Regions from separate parts of the Bradyrhizobium sp. 155 genome, predicted to be linked through region 1. Evidence: predicted binding sites of a transcription regulator. Region 1 holds the regulator's gene; each other region holds the start of a gene.
What was found. Region 1 encodes LexA, which represses DNA repair genes until DNA is damaged. Its sites were predicted from a motif close to TGTTCNNNNTGTGTTCNG; they were not measured.

Region 1 (6,378 bases):
CCGGCGTCGATTTCCGCGAGGGCGACGTGCTCCTGCGCAAGGGAAGCCGTCTGACCGAGCGAGACCTCGCGCTCGCCGCCGGGATGAATCATCCGCACCTTGCCGTTGTCAGGCGTCCGAAGGTCGCGATTCTCGCCACCGGCGACGAGCTGGTGATGCCGGGCACCACGCCCGGCCACGGCCAGATCGTCTATTCCAACGGCTACGCCCTGCACGCGCTCGCCCGCAGCGAGGGCGCCGAGACCATCGACCTCGGTATTGCCGCCGACACGCTCGAGGCCACCACCGCCGGCATCCGCCGCGCCCGCGAGAGCGGCGCCGACGTCCTGATCACGACCGGCGGCGCATCGGTCGGCGACCACGATCTGGTCCAGCAGGCACTGCGGGACGAAGGCATCGCGATGGCGTTCTGGAAGATCGCGATGCGGCCAGGCAAGCCGATGATGCACGGGCGACTCGGCGCAATGGGTGTGATCGGCCTGCCGGGCAATCCCGTATCGTCCTACGTGTGCGCTTTCCTGTTCATGGTGCCGCTGATTCGCGCCCTGTCGGGCCGTTCAGTGATTCACCATCGCCGTGAACGCGCCGTGCTCGGCCGCGACGTCGGCGCCAACGACCAGCGCGAGGACTATCTGCGCGCGCATCTTGAGGAGCGTGACGATGGCACACGCGTCGTTGTTCCCGTCAATCATCAGGACTCTTCGCTGCTTGCGAATCTCGCTGCAGCACAGGTACTTCTCGTCCGCGCACCATTCGCGCCGAAGGCCGAAGCCGGCACGGCTTGCGAAGTGTTGCGGCTCCCCGTCTGAGCGCCCCCGCAACGCGCGTTCCGCGCACTTTGCTCTGTTCACGGTAAATTAAGCAGTTGCGGAACATGTATCGAACATATAGTGTCTGTTCATGATTTGTTTCGAGCATGCAGCGGCTTATGGCCGAATTCAGCGTCTCGGAATCGGACGACATCAACCGGGGGACTTTGGTCGAGATGTTAACGCGCAAACAATACGAGCTTCTGCGGTTCATCAGTGAACGTCTGAAGGAAAGCGGCGTGCCGCCCTCCTTCGACGAGATGAAGGATGCGCTCGATCTGCGCTCGAAGTCGGGCATCCATCGCCTGATCACGGCGCTCGAGGAGCGTGGCTTCATCCGACGCCTGCCCAACCGCGCCCGTGCGATTGAAGTCATCAAGCTGCCGGAGCTCCAGGCAGCCGCTGGCAGCCGCCGCGGCTTCACGCCGAGCGTCATCGAGGGCAATCTCGGCAAGGTGCGTGCGAGCGCGAGCCTGCCCGCTGACGAGGGCGAACGTCCCGTCGCGGTGCCGGTGATGGGCCGCATCGCGGCCGGCACGCCGATCGAGGCGTTGCAGACCCGCAGCCATACTATCAGCGTACCGCCTGACATGCTCGGCTCGGGCGAGCATTACGCGCTGGAAGTGCGCGGCGACTCGATGGTCGAAGCCGGCATTCTCGACGGCGACATGGCCCTGATCCAGCGCAACGAGAGCGCCGATACCGGCGACATCGTGGTGGCGCTGATCGACGACGAGGAAGCGACGCTGAAGCGCTTCCGCCGTCGCGGCGCCTCGATCGCGCTCGAGCCCGCCAACGCGGCCTATGAGGTCCGCATCCTGCCGCCCAACCGGGTGAAGATTCAGGGCAAGCTGATCGGGCTTTACCGGAAGTACTGATACCGGGAGTCTTTCTATCGGCAGTACTTCATATCGGAAGCACTTCATGCCGGAGGTGCTTGGCGCCTCGCGCGCTTCCGATCGACATCGCCGGTCAGAGATTGGAGCGGATCATCGTCCGCTCCGGCTGGATAGCCTTTCTGGTTCTGCACAGACTATCCGGCCCCTCCTCCAACGCTGGCTCCTCGCCACGCCGACGAAGCAGCACCGCTTCAAGCAGCACCGCTTCGCGGCTCGGTTGTTCGAGGAAACAGCGACCAGCGGTCAAGTTCGGCCGTTGCAGCCAAGTTGGCAATGTTCGCGTACGCGCCTCCCGAATGCATCGCGGCGAGCTTTGTTCCTATTGAATTCGGGAAAGATAATGTGATCGCGGCTTGCGGAAGCCAGCCGCAGATTTGCCCACAACCAAGCAGAGCGTTCGTGCTTCCACTCTGATAGAGGCCTGCGCCTCGATAAGAGACGCGGGTTGCTATCCCAGCATGAGGAGCACCCGATGTGTGACTACAGCCTACATGCCGTCGCGTCGCGCCCCGCCGAAGTCGGCGAGACGATCGTCACGACAAGCTTCCGCGGCACCTCGACGCGCGGCTTCGCCTCTGCAGCCGATCCGTCTGTTGCCGTCTGCCTGCTGCCGGGGACGGAGCTCGCCTTCGCCGACGACGTCCGCTACGACAATCGCTGGATCTGGACGCGCACCATCAATTCCCGCGTGGGCAAGTTCGGCAAGATCGATCCGCACGTTCCCGACCGCCATCATGATGCGATCGAATTCCCCGACGGCAAATACGTGCTGGTGACGCAGCTCGTCGAAGGCCAGCGCGCGACGGTGCTGCAACTGCCGGTGACTCAGTCGGTCACCGAGCGCGAGCACAAGGCGCAGATCACCGCCGACAGGCAGCCGACCGTCACGCACCTGCCGATCGGCTGACAGAGCCGCCCTCCGGCTACGAAGTCGGAGGTCAGGATTAAATCGCCATCGCCGGCCGTGGCCGGCGAGATGGTGTGGTTTGCACCCCGCTAATCCGAACGGACGCACCGAACCACTGCGTTGCTCCGCACCATCAGATCAATCGTCGGCTTGCAGGTCGGTGTCCGCCGGCGTTGCGTCCTTGATGCGAGGCGCGGTCGACTTTGGCGCGAGGCTGCCGTCGAAATCACCCTCGCCGGCGCCGGCCGGCAACCAGGGGCGGCTCGTGCCTCTCGCCCTCACTGCCTGAACCACAAAACCGTCACCACGCTGCGTCAGCGCCAGCGCGCTCTGGCTGGCGAGCCGCTGCCGATCGACCACCATCGCCGCGCAATCAGGCGGTGCGGGACGAGTCGTCACCACCAGCGCGGCCCGACTGCAATCGTCCGCGAGAGCGTCGACGCGCAGTGCCAGCGCGACCAGCCTCCCGTCGGCCAGTGGCGTCACGCAGCCGGATTCGTCGCAGGACACGCCATCGGCAAGCGAGGCTCTGCCCGCATCGCGCGGATCGGCGTCGGCAGCGAGCCATTCCTTGAGCAGAAAGCTGTCCTTGTTCGTCCTGATCAGGTGCAGATATCCGTCCCTGCCCCGCACCGCGACGCTGGCGCCATCCCCGGCAATCAGGATGTCGGGCTGCCGCGCCGACAGTCCCCAGAGGATCGCTGCCAGCAGCACCAGGGCGCCGGACCAGCGCAGCGGCGTGCGCAACAAGCCGAGCACAATGATTCCCAGGCTCGCCGCGATCAGCGGCGCGATCCCGAACGCCGGGATGCGGCCCACCGCGCCCGGCAAGGCCGCGACCCAGCGCGAGACCGCGACCATCCACTCGATGCCAATCCCCATCAGCCACCAGAACACGCTGTCCAGCCCGAACGGCGCAGCAAGCAGCCCCAACAGCCCCGCCGGCATCACCAGCGCAGAGACCACCGGCATCGCGCCGAGATTGGCGAGCACGCCGAACGGCGTGACACGGTGGAAATGAAAGGCGGCATAGGGCGTCGTCGCAAGTCCCGCAATCAGCGAAGCCATGAACAGCATCGCAATCTCGCGCCCACCCCACATCGCAATGCGCGCAGTCGCCGAATTGTCCGGCGAGGCAAACAAATTGGGCATGCCGATCTGCACCAGTGCGACCAAGCCGAGCGTTGCCGCAAACGACATCTGAAAACTCGGATGCACCAGCGCTTCCGGCGCGACCGCCAGCACGATCAGCGCAGCCACAGCAAGCGTGCGGAAGGTGATGGCGCGGCGATCGACCATCACCGCGATCAGCACCACCGCCGTCATGAAGAACGACCTTTGCGTGGCGACCTCCGCGCCCGACAGCAGCAGGTAGAACGCAGCGGCGACCAGCGCGGCGGCGGCCGACCATTTCTTGATGGCGAAGCCGGCCGCCAATCCGGGGATCAGAGCGAGCAGCGCGCGCACCGCGAAGAACACGACGCCGGCAACGACGGCCATGTGATAACCGGAGATCGAGAGCACGTGGCCGAGGCCGGAGATGAACATCGCATCGTTGACGGGCGTGGTGATCGCATCGCGCCGCCCGGTGAGCAGCGCGGTCGCGATCGCCCGATTGTCGCCGTCGAGCGTCGCCCGGATGCGGGCATCGATCGCATCGCGCAGGCCTTGCATGAAGGCCGCGTAACGCAGCCGTAAGCCGCCGGTCTCAGGCGGCGACGCCACCGTGATGGCGCCCATCGCGAAGCCGGAGGCGCCGATGCCCTGGAAGAACATGTCACGCGAAAAGTCGTAGCTGCCGGGCCGCACCGGCGCGAGTGGCGGCATCAGCCGTGCCTTCAGCTGAACGAAGCTACCGACCTCCGGCGCGGTGCCCTTGCGGACCGACAGGCGCACGCGCTCGAGCCTGACGTCGCTGCGCTGCGCCTCCATCGCCGTGACGCGCAGCACGAAACGATCGGTACGCTCGCGGATGTCGCGAGCCTCGACGAAGCCCGACAACGACACCGAATAGAGCGCCCTTGCCAGCACCGGGTGGGCGATGCGCGCCGTCTTCCAGGTTGCGACGGCAAAGCCGGCCGCGACCGCCGCGATCATGATGGCCGGGGCGAACAGCCGGCTCCGCCGCAACAGAGCGCGATGGCGGTCGTGGCAACGACCCACAGCACCGGCTCATGATCGGCAGAGAAATAAAGCGCGATGCCGCAGCCAAACGCGACGGGCACCCACGGCAACAGCCGCCCGGCGCCCGCCTCGGCGCGCAGCCAGGCGCGGAGGGTCTCGGCCAGCGATGTCCAGAGGTCGAGGCCTGGAGGCGCGAGGCCGCCCGCGGACGCGGCGCGGCCCGCGGGCCACGTCCCCGCGATCCCCTGCGATCGTACCGACCGGCCCGGCTCCGCCATTCCCTGCACTCGATGATACGCAACGAAGCCAGAAGCTACCGGAACGTGCAGGTGGGCGGATAGCGGTACGGATCAGGAACGAAGGGGCGCGGCCGCTACTTTTCCTCTTCCATCGTCACGGCCACATCCGCCTTGGCCGACAGCCTGACCTTGTTGCCCTCGATATCGGCGACGAGGCCCTTGTCGATGAAGTGATGATGGCCCTTGTGGCTGCCCTCGCCGCTGTCCTTCTTGGTCAGCTTGATGCGATTGCCTTCGACCTTGTCGACGGTGCCGATGTGGACGCCGTCGGCGCCGATCACTTCCATATGCTCTGCGATGTTCTGCATGGTGGGTTCCTTGTTGGACCCACCCCAACGCGCGGGGAGCACGTTCGTTCTCTCACGAGAATGACGAAGCCGTGTGCCCGCTCGTCAGATCAGCGGCGCCTGCGACGAAGCATGGTGATTGACGATCTTCCACTCGCCGTCCTCGCGCATGATGACCCAGCTCATCTTGACCGAGAAATCGGGGCGTTCGCCGGCGAGATCGAACGAGATGGTCGCGGCCATATTGATCAGATCAGGACCTGCCTGCGCCGCCGTCACCTCGGAAAACACCGCGCTCGGCTTGCGCCAGCGCGGCAGGCCGTTGAAATAGTCTGCGACGCCGGCCCTGCCCCGGTAGAGCTTTGGGTTGGAGCCGAAGAAGAAGGCATTCCTCGCATAGAGCGATGAGAGCGCGGCCGCATCGAGCGTGGCGAAGCCGGCGCGCCATTTCGCGATGATGCCGGAAACGATAGCGTCGGCTTCGTTGCTCATTGTGGTCTCGCAGCTCTTTTCAGCCTTTGGCAACTTCCTTCGCGAACGTGTCGCGCAGACCGATAGTCCTGGAAAATACCGGTCTGTCGGACGTCGAGTCCTTGTCGCGCACGAAATAGCCCTGGCGCTCGAACTGCATCGGCTCGGTCGAATTGCTTTCCGCGACCGATGCCTCGACGCGGGCATTAGCGAGAATTTCCAGTGACTGCGGATTGAGGTCGGCGGCGAAGTTCGAGGCGTCCGGGCTCGGTTTGGCAAACAGCTGATTGTAGATGCGGATTTCCGCGGGCACGGATGTCGCCGCCGGCAGCCAGTGCATGGTGGCCTTGACCTTGCGGCCATCGGGCGCGTTGCCGCCCTTGGTCGCGGGATCGTAGGTGCAGCGCAGCTCCACCACCTCGCCGGCATCGTTCTTGATCACGCCGGTGCACTTGACGAAATAGGCGTAGCGCAGCCGCACCTCGTTGCCCGGCGACAGACGGAAGAACTTTTTCGGCGGGTTCTCCATGAAGTCGTCCTGCTCGATATAGAGCTCACGACCGAACGTGATCTTGCGGGTGC
Region 2 (6,378 bases), 3.2 Mb from region 1:
CGCATAGTCGTTGCGGGAGAAGCCGAGGTCGATCACGAACGGCGCGGTCATCGTGCCGGAAAAGGCATCGGTGAACTTGAACAGCACGACGAAGGCGAGTGCCGCAAGCGCGTCCTTGCGCGTCAGGAATTCCGAGAAGGCGCCGATTGCCGCGTGCAGCACGCGCGCGAGCGCGGTCTGCGTCTGCGTCGCGGCTTCCGCCCGCAATGACTGCTCGGGCTCGGTCGCGACCAGCGCCGTGATCGTCCCGATCAGGACCATCGCCGCCATCACCACATAGCCCCACATCCAGGCGGACGTGCGGGTGATGCCGGTGCTCTCGAAGCCGGAGACGATGAACAGCGCGCCGGCGGTCGAGACCAGCATGCCGATGCGATAGGCCGCGACATAGGACGCCATGCCGGCGGCCTGCTCGCTCTCCGGCAGGCTCTCGACGCGGAAGGCGTCGACCACGATGTCCTGCGTCGACGAGGCCGTCGCCACCAGCAATGCGCCGAGCGCGACGTAGAACGGCGAGCGCGCGGGATCGGTCAGCGCCAGCAGCAGGATCGCTGCGATCAGCAGCAATTGCGAGAACAGCAGCCAGCCGCGGCGCCGCCCGAAGGCGCGCGTGAACAGCGGCACATGCATCGCATCGACCAGCGGCGCCCAAAGGAATTTCAGCGTGTAGGGCGTGCCGACCAGCGCAAACAGCCCGATGGTCTTGAGATCGACGCCGGATTCCCGCATCCACACCAGCAGCGTCGAGCCCGACAGCGCCAGCGGCAGCCCGGACGAGAAACCGAGGAACAGCACGATCAGCACCCGCGGCTGCAGGTAAACGGCAAGGCTGTCACGCCAGGAGGTGGGGGCCGTGCCGGGGCCGGCAGGGGAGGTCGCGTCGGGTGCGGTCATGGGGTGGTGTTAGCAGATTCTGAGAGCCACAAGTGAGGTGTCGTCGCCCGGCTTGACCGGGCGACCCAGTATTCCAGAGGCCGGAGTTATGGAGGGCCCGCGATCTCCGCATAGAGATCGTTCCAATCGGGATTATCCTTCTCGATCAGCGCAATCTTCCAGGCGCGCGTCCATTTTTTCAGGCGCTTCTCGCGTTTTATCGCATTCTCGGGATCATCGAATTGCTCGAAATAGACTAGCTTCACAACGCCCTATTCCTTCGTGAAGCTCTCGACTAACTGCAATTTGTGTTCGGCCACACGGCGGATGAGATCGTTCGTTACGCCAATGTAGAGCGTGTCGCCCATCTTGCTGGCGAGAATGTACACGTAGTAGCAGCGCCCGCCCATCTGCCGTCTCTGGGATACTGGGTCGCCCGGTCAAGCCGGGCGACGACAGTGTGTTCTATATTCTACTCCCCCGCCTGGAGCTTCCTCGGGAACAACTCGGCAGCGCCGGTCGCCACGAGATGCGGGGCTTCGGGGGCATCGCTCTTGCTGAAATCGAGCTCTTCGATGCGCCCCGCGCGCTTCTCGATCTTGTCGGCGGAGATCAGGATCTGGCGGACGTCCTCGTTCGCGTCGGCAAAGTGCTTCTGCAATTTCAGCACGCGATCGCGCAGGCGGCCGAGGTCGTCGCCGAGCTTGATCACTTCGGTCTGGATCTGGTCGGCGGCATCGCGCATGCGCGCGTCCTTCATGATCTGCTGCATCACCTGGATTGCGAGCATCAAAAGCGACGGCGACACCAGCACGACGCGGGCGCGATACGCCTTCTGGATCACGTCGTCGAAACCGTCGTGGATCTCGGCGTAGACCGATTCCGACGGCACGAACATCAACGCCATTTCCTGGGTCTCGCCGGCGACGAGATATTTTTCGGCGATGTCGCTGACATGCTTCATCACGTCACCGCGCAGCCGCTGCGTGGCGATGCGCTTTTCCTCGTCGGTGCGCGCATCATGCAGCGCGGTCATCGCCTCCAGCGGAAATTTCGCGTCGATGCAGAGCGGACGCTGGTCGGGCAGGAACACGACGCAGTCCGGACGCTTGCCGGTCGAGAGCGTGAACTGGAACTCGTAGGCGCCCTTCGGCAGACCGTCCTGGACGATCGCTTCCATCCGCGCCTGACCGAAGGCGCCGCGCGACTGCTTGTTGGCGAGCACGTCGCGCAGGGTCGTCACCTGCGTGGTGAGGTCGGTGAGGTTCTTGTGCGCGCTGTCGATGATGCCGAGCCGCTCGTGCAGCGCGTGCAGGCTCTCCATGGTGTTGCGGGTCGAGTGCTCCATGGACTGGCCGACGCGGTGGGTCACCGAATCCAGCCGCTCGTTGACCGCGCGCGCCATGTCGGCCTGGCGGCCGGCCAGCGTCTGGGTCATGGCGTCGACTCGCCCCGAAGCCTCGCTCTGGGCGTGCAGCATCTGGCTGATGCGCTCCTCGAGCTCGTCGGCGCGGATGGCGTTGGCCATCGCGAGTTCCGCGCCGCGCCGCCCTGACCGCGCGATCACGACGGCAATCACGAGCAGCAGGATAAGGACCAGGGCGCCGAAGCCGATCAGCGCGTCCACGGTGCGCACCGGCCAGTCGCCAAGCATGAAAATGATCTCGTTCATGCCCCTGCTTCTAGCCGATTCGCTTCGAGACACGAACGAATAGCGAACATTTATGGTAAATGCTCTGTTAATTTTTATGGTTAACGAAACCTGAAGTTTTATGGTTAGCGGAGGGTTAACGGGGTTCCCGGCCGCATTGACCGCATCGAACGCGCGGCTTAAATCGCGGCCATGGCCCTCAGAGAAATCATCATCCTGCCCGACAAGCAGCTGCGTCTGGTCTCCAAGCCGATCGAGAAGGTCACGCCGGAGATCCGCAAGCTTGCCGACGACATGTTCGAGACCATGTACGACGCGCCCGGCATCGGGCTCGCGGCGATCCAGATCGCGCAGCCGTTGCGGCTGATCACCATGGACCTCGCCAAGCCCGACCAGGACGGCGAGACCAAGCCCGAGCCGCGCGTCTTCATCAATCCGGAAATCATCGCCTCTTCGGAGGACCTGTCGGTCTACGAGGAAGGCTGCCTGTCGATCCCCGAATATTACGAGGAGGTCGAGCGCCCTGCGAAGGTGCGGGTGCGCTACACCGATCTCGACGGCAAGGTGCACGAGGAGGACGCCGAAGGCCTCTACGCCACCTGCATCCAGCACGAGATCGACCATCTCAACGGCGTGCTGTTCGTCGACTATCTGTCAAAGCTCAAGCGCGACCGCGTGCTGAAGAAGTTCGAGAAAGCCGCCAAGCGCGCGGAGTGAGGTTCTCTGTCGATGCCCCTCCGCCTGATCTTCATGGGCACGCCCGATTTCTCCGTGCCGACGCTGCTCGAGCTCGTCGCGCATGGCCACGAGATCGCGGCCGTGTACACGCGCGCGCCGAAGCCCGGCGGACGGCGCGGGCTGCAATTGCAGCCGACCCCGGTGGAAGAGGCCGCGCGAAAGCTCGGTGTGCCCGTGCTGACGCCGAAGACTTTGAAAACGCCGGAGGCGCTGGAAGAGTTTCGCGCCTTTGACGCCGATGCGGCCGTCGTCGTCGCCTATGGCATGATCCTGCCGCAGGCGATCCTCGATGCGCCAAAGCTCGGCTGCTACAACCTGCACGCCTCGCTGCTGCCACGCTGGCGCGGTGCCGCTCCCATCAACCGCGCGATCATGGCCGGCGATGCCGAGAGCGGCGTGATGGTGATGAAGATGGATGTTGGCCTCGACACCGGCGACGTCGCTATGGCGGAACGGCTCGCGATCACGGACAACATGACCGCGCTCGATCTGCACGATCGTCTGTCGCGGCTCGGTGCCGATCTGATGGTGCGCGCCATGGCCGCGCTGGCGCGCGGCGGGCTTCAGCTGAAGCAGCAGAGCGAGGACGGCGTCACCTATGCCGCCAAGATCGACAAGGCCGAGGCGCGGATCGACTGGACCAGGCCCGCGCGCGAGGTGCTGCGCCATATCCACGGCCTGTCGCCGTTTCCCGGCGCCTGGGCCGAACTTGAGAATGCGCGGGTCAAGATCCTGCGCTGCGAGCTGGCGAAAGGCACGGGCGCACCCGGCGAGGTGCTCGACGATCACCTCACCATCGCCTGCGGCGAGGGTGCAATCCGTCTGATCGAGCTCCAGCGCGAAGGCAAGGCACGCATGCAGGCCGCGGACTTCCTGCGCGGCGTGCCGTTGAAGACCGGCGCCAAATTCACCTGACGCTGTCATACCCTGCGAAGGCGGGGTATCCAGTACGCCGAGGCTTCTCGGTCGAACGGATAGGCTGCGGAGTACTGGATTGCCCGGTCGAGCCGGGCGATGACAGCGAAACTGGACAAGATGCCCCGCTACAAGCTCACCATCGAATATGACGGCGCGCCGTTCTTCGGCTGGCAGGTGCAGGAGACGCTGCCCTCGGTGCAGGGCGCGTTGGAGGCCGCTGTGAAGGCGATGACCGGCGCGGATGCGCGCGTCCATGGTGCCGGCCGCACCGATGCCGGCGTGCATGCGCGCGGCCAGGTCGCGCATGTCGATGTCGGCAAGCAGTTTCCGCCGGGCCGTTTTCGCGACGGCTTGAATGCGCATCTGCGCCCGCATCCTGTCGCGGTGCTCGAAGCGGATATCGTGCCTGATAGTTTCGAGGCGCGCTTTTCAGCCATCAAGCGCCACTACCGCTACCGTATCGTCAACACTCGCGCCAATCTCGCACTCGATGCCGGCCACGCCTGGCGCGTGCCGCGCCGGCTCGACGCCGATGCGATGCATGCGGCGGCACAACGCCTGCTCGGCAAGCACGATTTCACCACCTTCCGCGACACCGAGTGCCAGGCCAGGTCGCCGGAGAAGACGCTCGATCAGCTCGACGTGCTGCGCGACGGGCGCGAGATCACCATAGTCACCTCGGCGCGCTCATTCCTGCACAGCCAGGTGCGTTCGATGGTGGGGTCGCTGATGTGGGTCGGCGAAGGCCGCTGGACCGCCGATGATCTCTCCGCAGCGCTCGCCGCACGCAACCGCGCCGCCTGCGGCATCGTCGCCCCGCCGGACGGGCTGTATCTGATGCAGGTGGATTACTGATGGGATGAGGGCGCGTACTCTCGCTACATCCCCCCACTGTCATGCCCCGGCTTGACCGGGGCATCCAGTAGCCGTGGCCTCTCGGCTCAGTCACTGTCGTCTCTGGAATACTGGATCGCCCGATCAAGTCGGGCGATGACAGCGGAGTGGGCAGGCGGAAGAGCCTACCCAAAATACCTCGCCAAAATCCCGCGATACACCTTGGTCAACCGCTCCAGGTCCCTGACCGGCACGCGTTCGTCGATTTGGTGCATGGTCTGGCCGACCAGGCCGAATTCGATCACCGGGCAATAGCTTGAGATGAAGCGCGCGTCCGAGGTGCCGCCTGAGGTCGACAGCTCCGGCTTGCGGCCCGTCACTTCTTCGATCGCGGACACCGCGAGATCGGTGAACGGGCCGGGCTTGGTCACGAACACGTTCGAGTTCGAGGGCTCCCAGACGATGCGGGCGCGAATGCGGTTGCCGCAGGCTTTTGTCAGCCGCATCTCGACCAGCTCGCGCAGGCTCGCCTGAGTGTGGTTGTCGTTGTAGCGGATGTTGAATTTTGCGCGCGCTTGTCCCGGGATGACGTTGTTGGCGGTGTTGCCGACGTCGACCGAGGTGAATTCGAGGTTGGAGGCCTGGAACTGCGCGCTACCATGGTCGAGCGGCTCGTCCGAGATGGCCACGATCAGCCGCGCGATATCAGGCACCGGATTGGCGGCGCGGTGCGGATAGGCGACATGGCCCTGCACGCCGTCGACATACAGCGTGCCGGATTGCGAGCCGCGGCGGCCGACCTTGATGGTGTCGCCGAGGGTCTCGACATTGGAGGGCTCGCCGAGCACGCAATGGTCGAATTTTTCGCCGCGCTCGGCCGCCCACTGCAGCAGCTTGATGGTGCCATTGATGGAGACGTCTTCCTCGTCGCCGGTGATCAGGAAGGAGATCGAACCTTTGCCGTCGCTGCGCGGCTTGCCGTCGTTCGCGGCCAGATGCTCCAGCACCGCGGCGACCGAACAGGCGATGCCGCCTTTCATGTCGACCGCGCCGCGGCCGTGCAGAAAGCCGTCCTTCACCTCGCCCGAGAACGCGCCGACGCTCCAGGCGCTCTCGTCGCCCGGCGGTACCACGTCGGTGTGGCCGGCAAAGGTGATGTGCGGCCCGTCAGTGCCGATCCGCGCAAAGAGATTGTCGACGTCGGCGGTGCCGGGCTCGCTGAAAGTCACGCGGTGGCATGTGAAGCCTGCCGCATTGAGGGCTTTTTCGAGCACGCCCAGTGCACCGGCATCGGCGGGGGTTACCGAGGGGCAGCGGATGAGATCGCGGGCAATCGAGAGAGCATCGGTCATGCGCCCCGCTTA
Region 3 (6,378 bases), 100 kb from region 1:
GTTGAACCCCTGGAGCACGACTTCGGTCGAGTACTTTTCGACACCGCTCTGGTCGGTCCATTTGCGGGTCTGGAGCGCACCCTCGACGTAAATCTTGGCGCCCTTCTTCAGATACTGTTCGGCGACCTTGCAGAGCCCTTCATTGAAGATCACGACGCGGTGCCACTCGGTCTTTTCCTTGCGCTCGCCAGTCGCCTTGTCGCGCCACGTCTCCGAGGTCGCGACGCTCAGATTGGCGATCGGCCGCCCGTCCTGGGTGCGGCGGATTTCAGGATCCTTGCCGAGATTTCCAACCAGAATGACCTTGTTGACGCTTCCCGCCATCTCCGCTCTCCGCTCCGAATGCCACTGAATTCAAGAAGGCCGGTCCGCTCCCGCGTTCCGCCGTGCCTGTTGAGGCGACCCTATACGCTCGCCGAACACTTGCGGACGACGATCAGGCCGTCACCCCTCCGGTTATCCCCACATATAGCATCGACCTCCGGTTCGTTCCAGATTTGTTCTTGGCGAAGACAGATCTGAAGGCGTGGGATCGATCGGCCACATGTGTTGCGGAAAGGCACACGTCGATTGGAACCTTTGTAGGTTCCCAAAAATGGAAGAAAGAACTTAACATTCAGCAAGTTATGGGTACTCGCACTGCCCCGGTCTTGTTGCATTTGGGAGACGGACTCTGCCGCTCCGTAGAGCTACGGTTGCCTCGGACTTAGTTCATATGGGCCCTCGCGCCTGATCAGCCGCTTCGGGGAAATAAGAAGCGGACGAAACCTGGGGAGACTGGCAATGAATAAGCTTCTTATTTGTGCAATCGGTGCAGTGGCGATGGGCTTGTCGGCTCCCGCAAGCGCGGCGGACATGGCCGCGCGTCCCTACACCAAAGCCCCGCCGCCGGCGGTTGCCGCCATCTACGACTGGAGCGGCTTCTACATCGGCATCAACGGCGGCGGTGGCTCCAGCCACAAGTGCTGGGACTTCGTCACGCCCGCGACCGGCGTTCTCGTCGGCGAAGGCTGTCACAATGCAACAGGGGGCACCGTCGGCGGCCAGATCGGCTATCGCTGGCAGTCCGCCAATTGGGTGTTCGGTCTGGAAGGCCAGGGCAACTGGGCTGACTTCCGGGGCGACAACGTGAGCACCCTCTTCCCTGGTACCGCTTTGGTGACGGGTGATCGCAACCGTTCCCGCATCGACGCTTTCGGTCTCATCACCGGTCAGGTCGGTTACGCCTGGAACAACGTGCTGCTTTACGTGAAGGGCGGCGCCGCCGTCGTCGGTGACAAGTACGACATCTACGCTGCTGCGGGTACGCCCGGCGCGGGCGCGCTGCTGGCTTCGGCCCGGGAGACTCGCTGGGGTGGCACGGTCGGGGCCGGTCTGGAATTCGGCTTCGCCCCGAACTGGTCGCTGGGCTTTGAGTACGACCACATCTTCCTTGGCGATCGCACGATCGGCTTCACAACGCCCGCGGGTGCGGTATTCGGCAGTGACCGGATTCGCCAGGACGTAGACATGGGCCTGGTGCGCTTGAACTATCGCTGGGGCGGTCCGGCCATCGCAAGGTACTGATCGCGCTGGACATATCGCACTTCGAAGGCCGGCCTTGCGCCGGCCTTTTGCTGTGCAGTTCTCCAATATTAATCGGTCAATAACCGTTCCGTTTTCCGACCGTTGTTGCTTTTGAGTGACACAACTTGCGGCTTCACTGGTGTAAGTACGGCATCAGTTGGGCAAGTGAGTCCGATGCCCTCCCTATCGTGGAAGGCACAATCAGAAACTGGGACTGGGATTAGTTGAAAATGAAAAAGGTTTTGTTGGCTTCGGCCTGTTTGTTCGCTCTCGCCGCCCCGGCTTCGGCCGCTGATCTCGCGGCGCGCCCCTACACCAAGGCCCCGGTGGCCATGGCTTCGGTCTACAACTGGACCGGCTTCTACCTCGGTATCGTCGGTGGCGGCGCTTGGGAAAATTCCTCGACCGACCCGAAGATGAAGGGCGGCTTCGTCGGCGGTACTGCCGGCTACAACTGGCAGACCGGCAATGTCGTGCTCGGCGTCGAGGCCGATGGTTCCTGGGCTGATGTCAGCGCGTCGGTCACCGGCCCCGTTGCCGTCCCCGGCTTCGGCCTCGTCAGCACCACCCTCAGCTCCAAAACCGATGCGATGGGAACCGTGCGCGGCCGCATCGGCTACGCCGTCAACAACGTCCTGTTTTACGGCACCGGTGGTTACGCCTGGATCGACAACAAGCTCAGCGTCAGCGCGCTCGGCGTGACCGTTTCCGACAGCAAGTGGCACTCCGGCTGGACCGTCGGTGCGGGCGTCGAAGCGTTCTTCGCTCCGCAGTGGTCGGTCAAGGGCGAGTACCTCTTTCGCAGCCTCGGCGGCGAGACCTACTTCTCGGGCGCCCTGCCCTCCGGCACGCTCGAGTTTCACACCGTGCAGGTCGGCGTGAACTATCACTTCGGGGGCCCGGTGGTCGCCAAGTACTGAGTTCAGTACTTAGCCCCAACGCCATCCGCGTTACGAAAGGCCGGCCTTGTGCCGGCCTTTTTGTTTTGTCGGGCACGTTGCCGCGCAGTTCCACCCTGCTCCTGCCAGATGCCGCCAGTGCGCCAACAATCCGTTGACGATTCGCAAGTCCCACTGGAAATCCGTCTCCGTTCTTCCTACGTTCGCTGACAACCCCATCGGCGCCGATCCCGGTTCCGGGCGAAGCGCGCCTTTTTTGTTGGCGCGATCGCGCGCCTTTGGGATTCCTTGAGGGCAACCCGGATGGATGAAGTGATCAAGGCGAAGCGCCAACAGCAGAACGTGGGATCAAACCTGCGCGCAATTACCATCCGTGGCGCGCGCGAGCACAATCTCAAGAACGTCGATGTCGAGATTCCCCGCGACAAGCTGGTGGTGTTCACGGGGCTGTCGGGCTCCGGCAAATCCTCGCTCGCGTTCGACACCATCTACGCCGAAGGCCAGCGCCGCTACGTCGAATCGCTGTCTGCCTACGCCCGCCAGTTCCTGGAGATGATGCAGAAGCCCGACGTCGACCAGATCGACGGCCTGTCGCCGGCGATCTCGATCGAGCAGAAGACGACGTCGAAGAACCCGCGCTCCACCGTCGGCACGGTGACCGAAATCTACGACTACATGCGCCTGCTGTGGGCGCGCGTCGGCGTGCCCTATTCGCCCGCCACCGGCCTGCCGATCGAGAGCCAGATCGTCTCGCAGATGGTCGATCGCGTGCTGGCGCTGCCCGAGGGCTCGCGCCTCTATCTGCTCGCGCCGGTCGTGCGCGGCCGCAAGGGCGAGTACCGCAAAGAGCTTGCCGAATGGCTCAAGAAGGGCTTTCAGCGCGTCAAGATCGACGGCGCCTTCCACGAGCTCGCCGAAGCCCCTGTTCTCGACAAGAAATTCCCGCACGACATCGACGTCGTCGTCGATCGCATCGTGGTGCGCCCCGACATCGGCCAGCGCCTCGCCGAAAGTTTCGAGACCGCGCTGAAACTTGCCGAGGGCCTCGCCGTCATCGAATTCGCGGATGCGCCGGCTGCGGCAGCACCCGCGGAAGAGAAGAAGAAGACCGCAAAGATCCACGACAAGAGCGGACCCGAGCGCATGCTGTTCTCGGAAAAGTTCGCCTGCCCGGTGTCCGGCTTCACCATCCCCGAGATCGAGCCCCGGCTGTTCTCGTTCAACAACCCCTATGGCGCCTGTCCCGCGTGCGGCGGCCTCGGCGTCGAGCAGCATGTCGACGAAGACCTCGTCATTCCCGACAAGGAGCTCGCCATTGGCAAGGGCGCGATCGCGCCCTGGGCCAAGTCTTCGTCGCCCTATTACATTCAGACGCTGACTGCGCTCGGCAAGCACTACAAGTTCACGCTGACCACCAAATGGAAGGATCTGCCCAAGAAGACGCAGAACGCGATCCTCCATGGCTCCGGCGAGGACGAGATCAAGTTCTCCTACGAGGACGGCGTCCGCTCCTACGACACCAAGAAGCCGTTCGAGGGCGTCATCACCAACATCAACCGCCGCTATCGCGAGACCGAGAGCGAGTGGGCGCGCGAGGAGCTGGCGAAGTATTTCCACGACGTACCCTGCGAGGCGTGCCACGGTTTTCGGCTCAAGCCCGAGGCGCTCTGCGTCAAGATCGGCGGCAAGCATATCGGCGACATCTCCGAGATGTCGGTGAAGGGCGCCGGCGCGTGGTTCGAGACCGTGCCGGAGGCGCTGAACACTCAGCAGAACGAGATCGCCGGCCGCATCCTCAAGGAGATCCGCGAGCGCCTTACCTTCCTGCTCGATGTCGGCCTCAACTACCTCACACTCTCCCGCTCCTCCGGCACGCTGTCCGGCGGCGAGAGCCAGCGCATCCGGCTGGCTTCGCAGATCGGCTCGGGCCTGACAGGCGTGCTCTACGTGCTCGACGAGCCCTCGATCGGCTTGCACCAGCGCGACAACGCGCGCCTGCTCGACACGCTCAAGAGACTTCGTGACCTCGGCAACACCGTGATCGTGGTCGAGCACGACGAGGACGCGATCCTGCTCGCCGACCACGTGCTCGACATCGGCCCCGGCGCCGGCATGCATGGCGGCAACATCATCGCCGAAGGCACGCCCGCCGAGATCATGCGCAACCCCAACTCGCTGACGGGCAAATATCTCACCGGCGAGCTCGAGGTCGAGGTGCCCGAGCGGCGCCCGCCGAACCATCGCCGCACCATCAAGGTGGTCAACGCGCGCGGCAATAACCTCAAGAACGTTACGGCCGAAATTCCGCTCGGCCTGTTCACCTGCGTCACCGGCGTCTCCGGCGGCGGCAAGTCGACGCTGCTGATCGACACGCTCTACAAGGCGATCGCCCGCAAGCTGAACAATGCCAGCGAAGGCGCCGCGCCGCACGACCGCATCGAGGGCCTCGAGCACATCGACAAGATCATCGACATCGACCAGTCGCCGATCGGTCGCACGCCGCGCTCCAACCCCGCGACCTATACCGGTGCCTTCACGCCGATCCGCGAATGGTTCGCCGGCCTGCCCGAGTCGAAAGCGCGCGGCTACGAGCCCGGCCGGTTCTCCTTCAACGTCAAGGGCGGCCGCTGCGAGGCCTGCCAGGGCGACGGCGTCATCAAGATCGAGATGCACTTCTTGCCCGACGTCTACGTCACCTGCGACGTCTGCAAGGGCAAGCGCTACAACCGCGAGACGCTGGAGGTCCTATTCAAGGGCAAGAGCATCGCCGACGTGCTCGACATGACCGTCGAGGAAGCGGCCGAGTTCTTCAAGGCGGTCCCACGTGTACGCGAGACGTTCCAGACGCTGCATCGCGTCGGCCTCGACTACATCCATGTCGGCCAGCAGGCCACGACGCTCTCGGGCGGCGAAGCCCAGCGCGTCAAGCTCGCAAAAGAGCTGTCAAAGCGCGCCACCGGCCGCACGCTCTACATCCTGGACGAGCCGACCACCGGGTTGCATTTCCACGACGTCAAGAAGCTGTTGGAGGTGCTGCACGAGCTGGTCGCGCAGGGCAACACGGTCGTCGTCATCGAGCACAATCTCGAAGTGATCAAGACCGCCGACTGGGTCATCGACCTCGGCCCCGAAGGCGGCGATGGCGGCGGCGAGATCGTCGCCTGGGGCCCGCCAGAGGACATCGCAAAAGCGCCGCGGAGCTATACGGGGAAGTTCCTGGCGCCGGTGCTGGCGAAGGCTCGGAAGCCGAAGCGGAGACGCGCGGCGAGCGAGGCGGCCGAGTAGGTTACGCCGCGGGAGCGGCCGACACATTGTCTGAGGGAGACTGAGTTTGCCTGCCGGACTTGTGCAAACCTATCGTGCGTTCGCCCACAATAATGCTTGGGCAAACCACCGGCTGCTCACCGCTTGCGCGGCGCTGTCTCAGGCCGACTTCGAAGCCGAGCGGACCGGCTTCTTTCCGAGCCTGCAACGCACGCTGAACCACATCCATGTCATCGACCTCTTCTATGTCGATGCACTGGAGGGCGGATGGTTGGGACCGGCAGCTTGGAAGAACGACGTGCCGCACCTTTCCCTTGCTGCGCTGAAGCCTGCGCAAGCCGCGATCGACAAGCGCTTGATCGCCATGTGCGATGCACTGACGCCCGAGATTCTCAACGGCATTGTGCGGATCAACCGCGACACGCGGGTCCAGGCCGAACGCCGCGACCGACTGCTCATGCATCTGCTCCAGCATCAAATTCATCACCGCGGACAAGCGCACGCCATGCTGTCCGAAACGAGCGTCGCGCCGCCTCAGCTTGACGAGTTCTTCGCCGAGGGAGAGGCGCCGCTCAGGGCCACCGAATTCGACCAACTCGGATGGACCGAGGAAACCGTGTGGAAAGCCTAGCGGTGTAGCTTCGTCTCC

Region 2: the regulator LexA is predicted to act here: its motif matches at 2,577-2,594, upstream of IVA93_RS02300 (DNA recombination protein RmuC).
Region 3: the regulator LexA is predicted to act here: its motif matches at 2,655-2,672, upstream of uvrA (excinuclease ABC subunit UvrA).

The regions. Positions count from the first base shown of each region.
Region 1 covers NZ_CP064704.1:3,638,070-3,644,447, reverse strand. The annotation lists gene IVA93_RS17750 (molybdopterin molybdotransferase MoeA) at 1-809, shown strand, start outside; gene lexA (transcriptional repressor LexA) at 986-1,687, shown strand; gene IVA93_RS17740 (hypothetical protein) at 2,181-2,615, shown strand; partial or broken gene IVA93_RS17735 (ComEC/Rec2 family competence protein) at 2,754-5,017, opposite strand; gene IVA93_RS17730 (DUF2171 domain-containing protein) at 5,113-5,346, opposite strand; gene IVA93_RS17725 (nuclear transport factor 2 family protein) at 5,431-5,817, opposite strand; gene IVA93_RS17720 (glutamine--tRNA ligase/YqeY domain fusion protein) at 5,837-6,378, opposite strand, start outside.
Region 2 covers NZ_CP064704.1:478,146-484,523, forward strand. The annotation lists gene IVA93_RS02290 (AmpG family muropeptide MFS transporter) at 1-894, opposite strand, end outside; partial or broken gene IVA93_RS02295 (GIY-YIG nuclease family protein) at 981-1,283, opposite strand; gene IVA93_RS02300 (DNA recombination protein RmuC) at 1,346-2,545, opposite strand; gene def (peptide deformylase) at 2,717-3,241, shown strand; gene fmt (methionyl-tRNA formyltransferase) at 3,254-4,177, shown strand; gene truA (tRNA pseudouridine(38-40) synthase TruA) at 4,298-5,035, shown strand; gene dapE (succinyl-diaminopimelate desuccinylase) at 5,200-6,366, opposite strand; gene IVA93_RS02325 (DUF805 domain-containing protein) at 6,363-6,378, opposite strand, start outside.
Region 3 covers NZ_CP064704.1:3,741,266-3,747,643, reverse strand. The annotation lists gene IVA93_RS18260 (single-stranded DNA-binding protein) at 1-324, opposite strand, end outside; gene IVA93_RS18255 (outer membrane protein) at 784-1,566, shown strand; gene IVA93_RS18250 (outer membrane protein) at 1,797-2,486, shown strand; gene uvrA (excinuclease ABC subunit UvrA) at 2,769-5,750, shown strand; gene IVA93_RS18240 (DinB family protein) at 5,797-6,360, shown strand.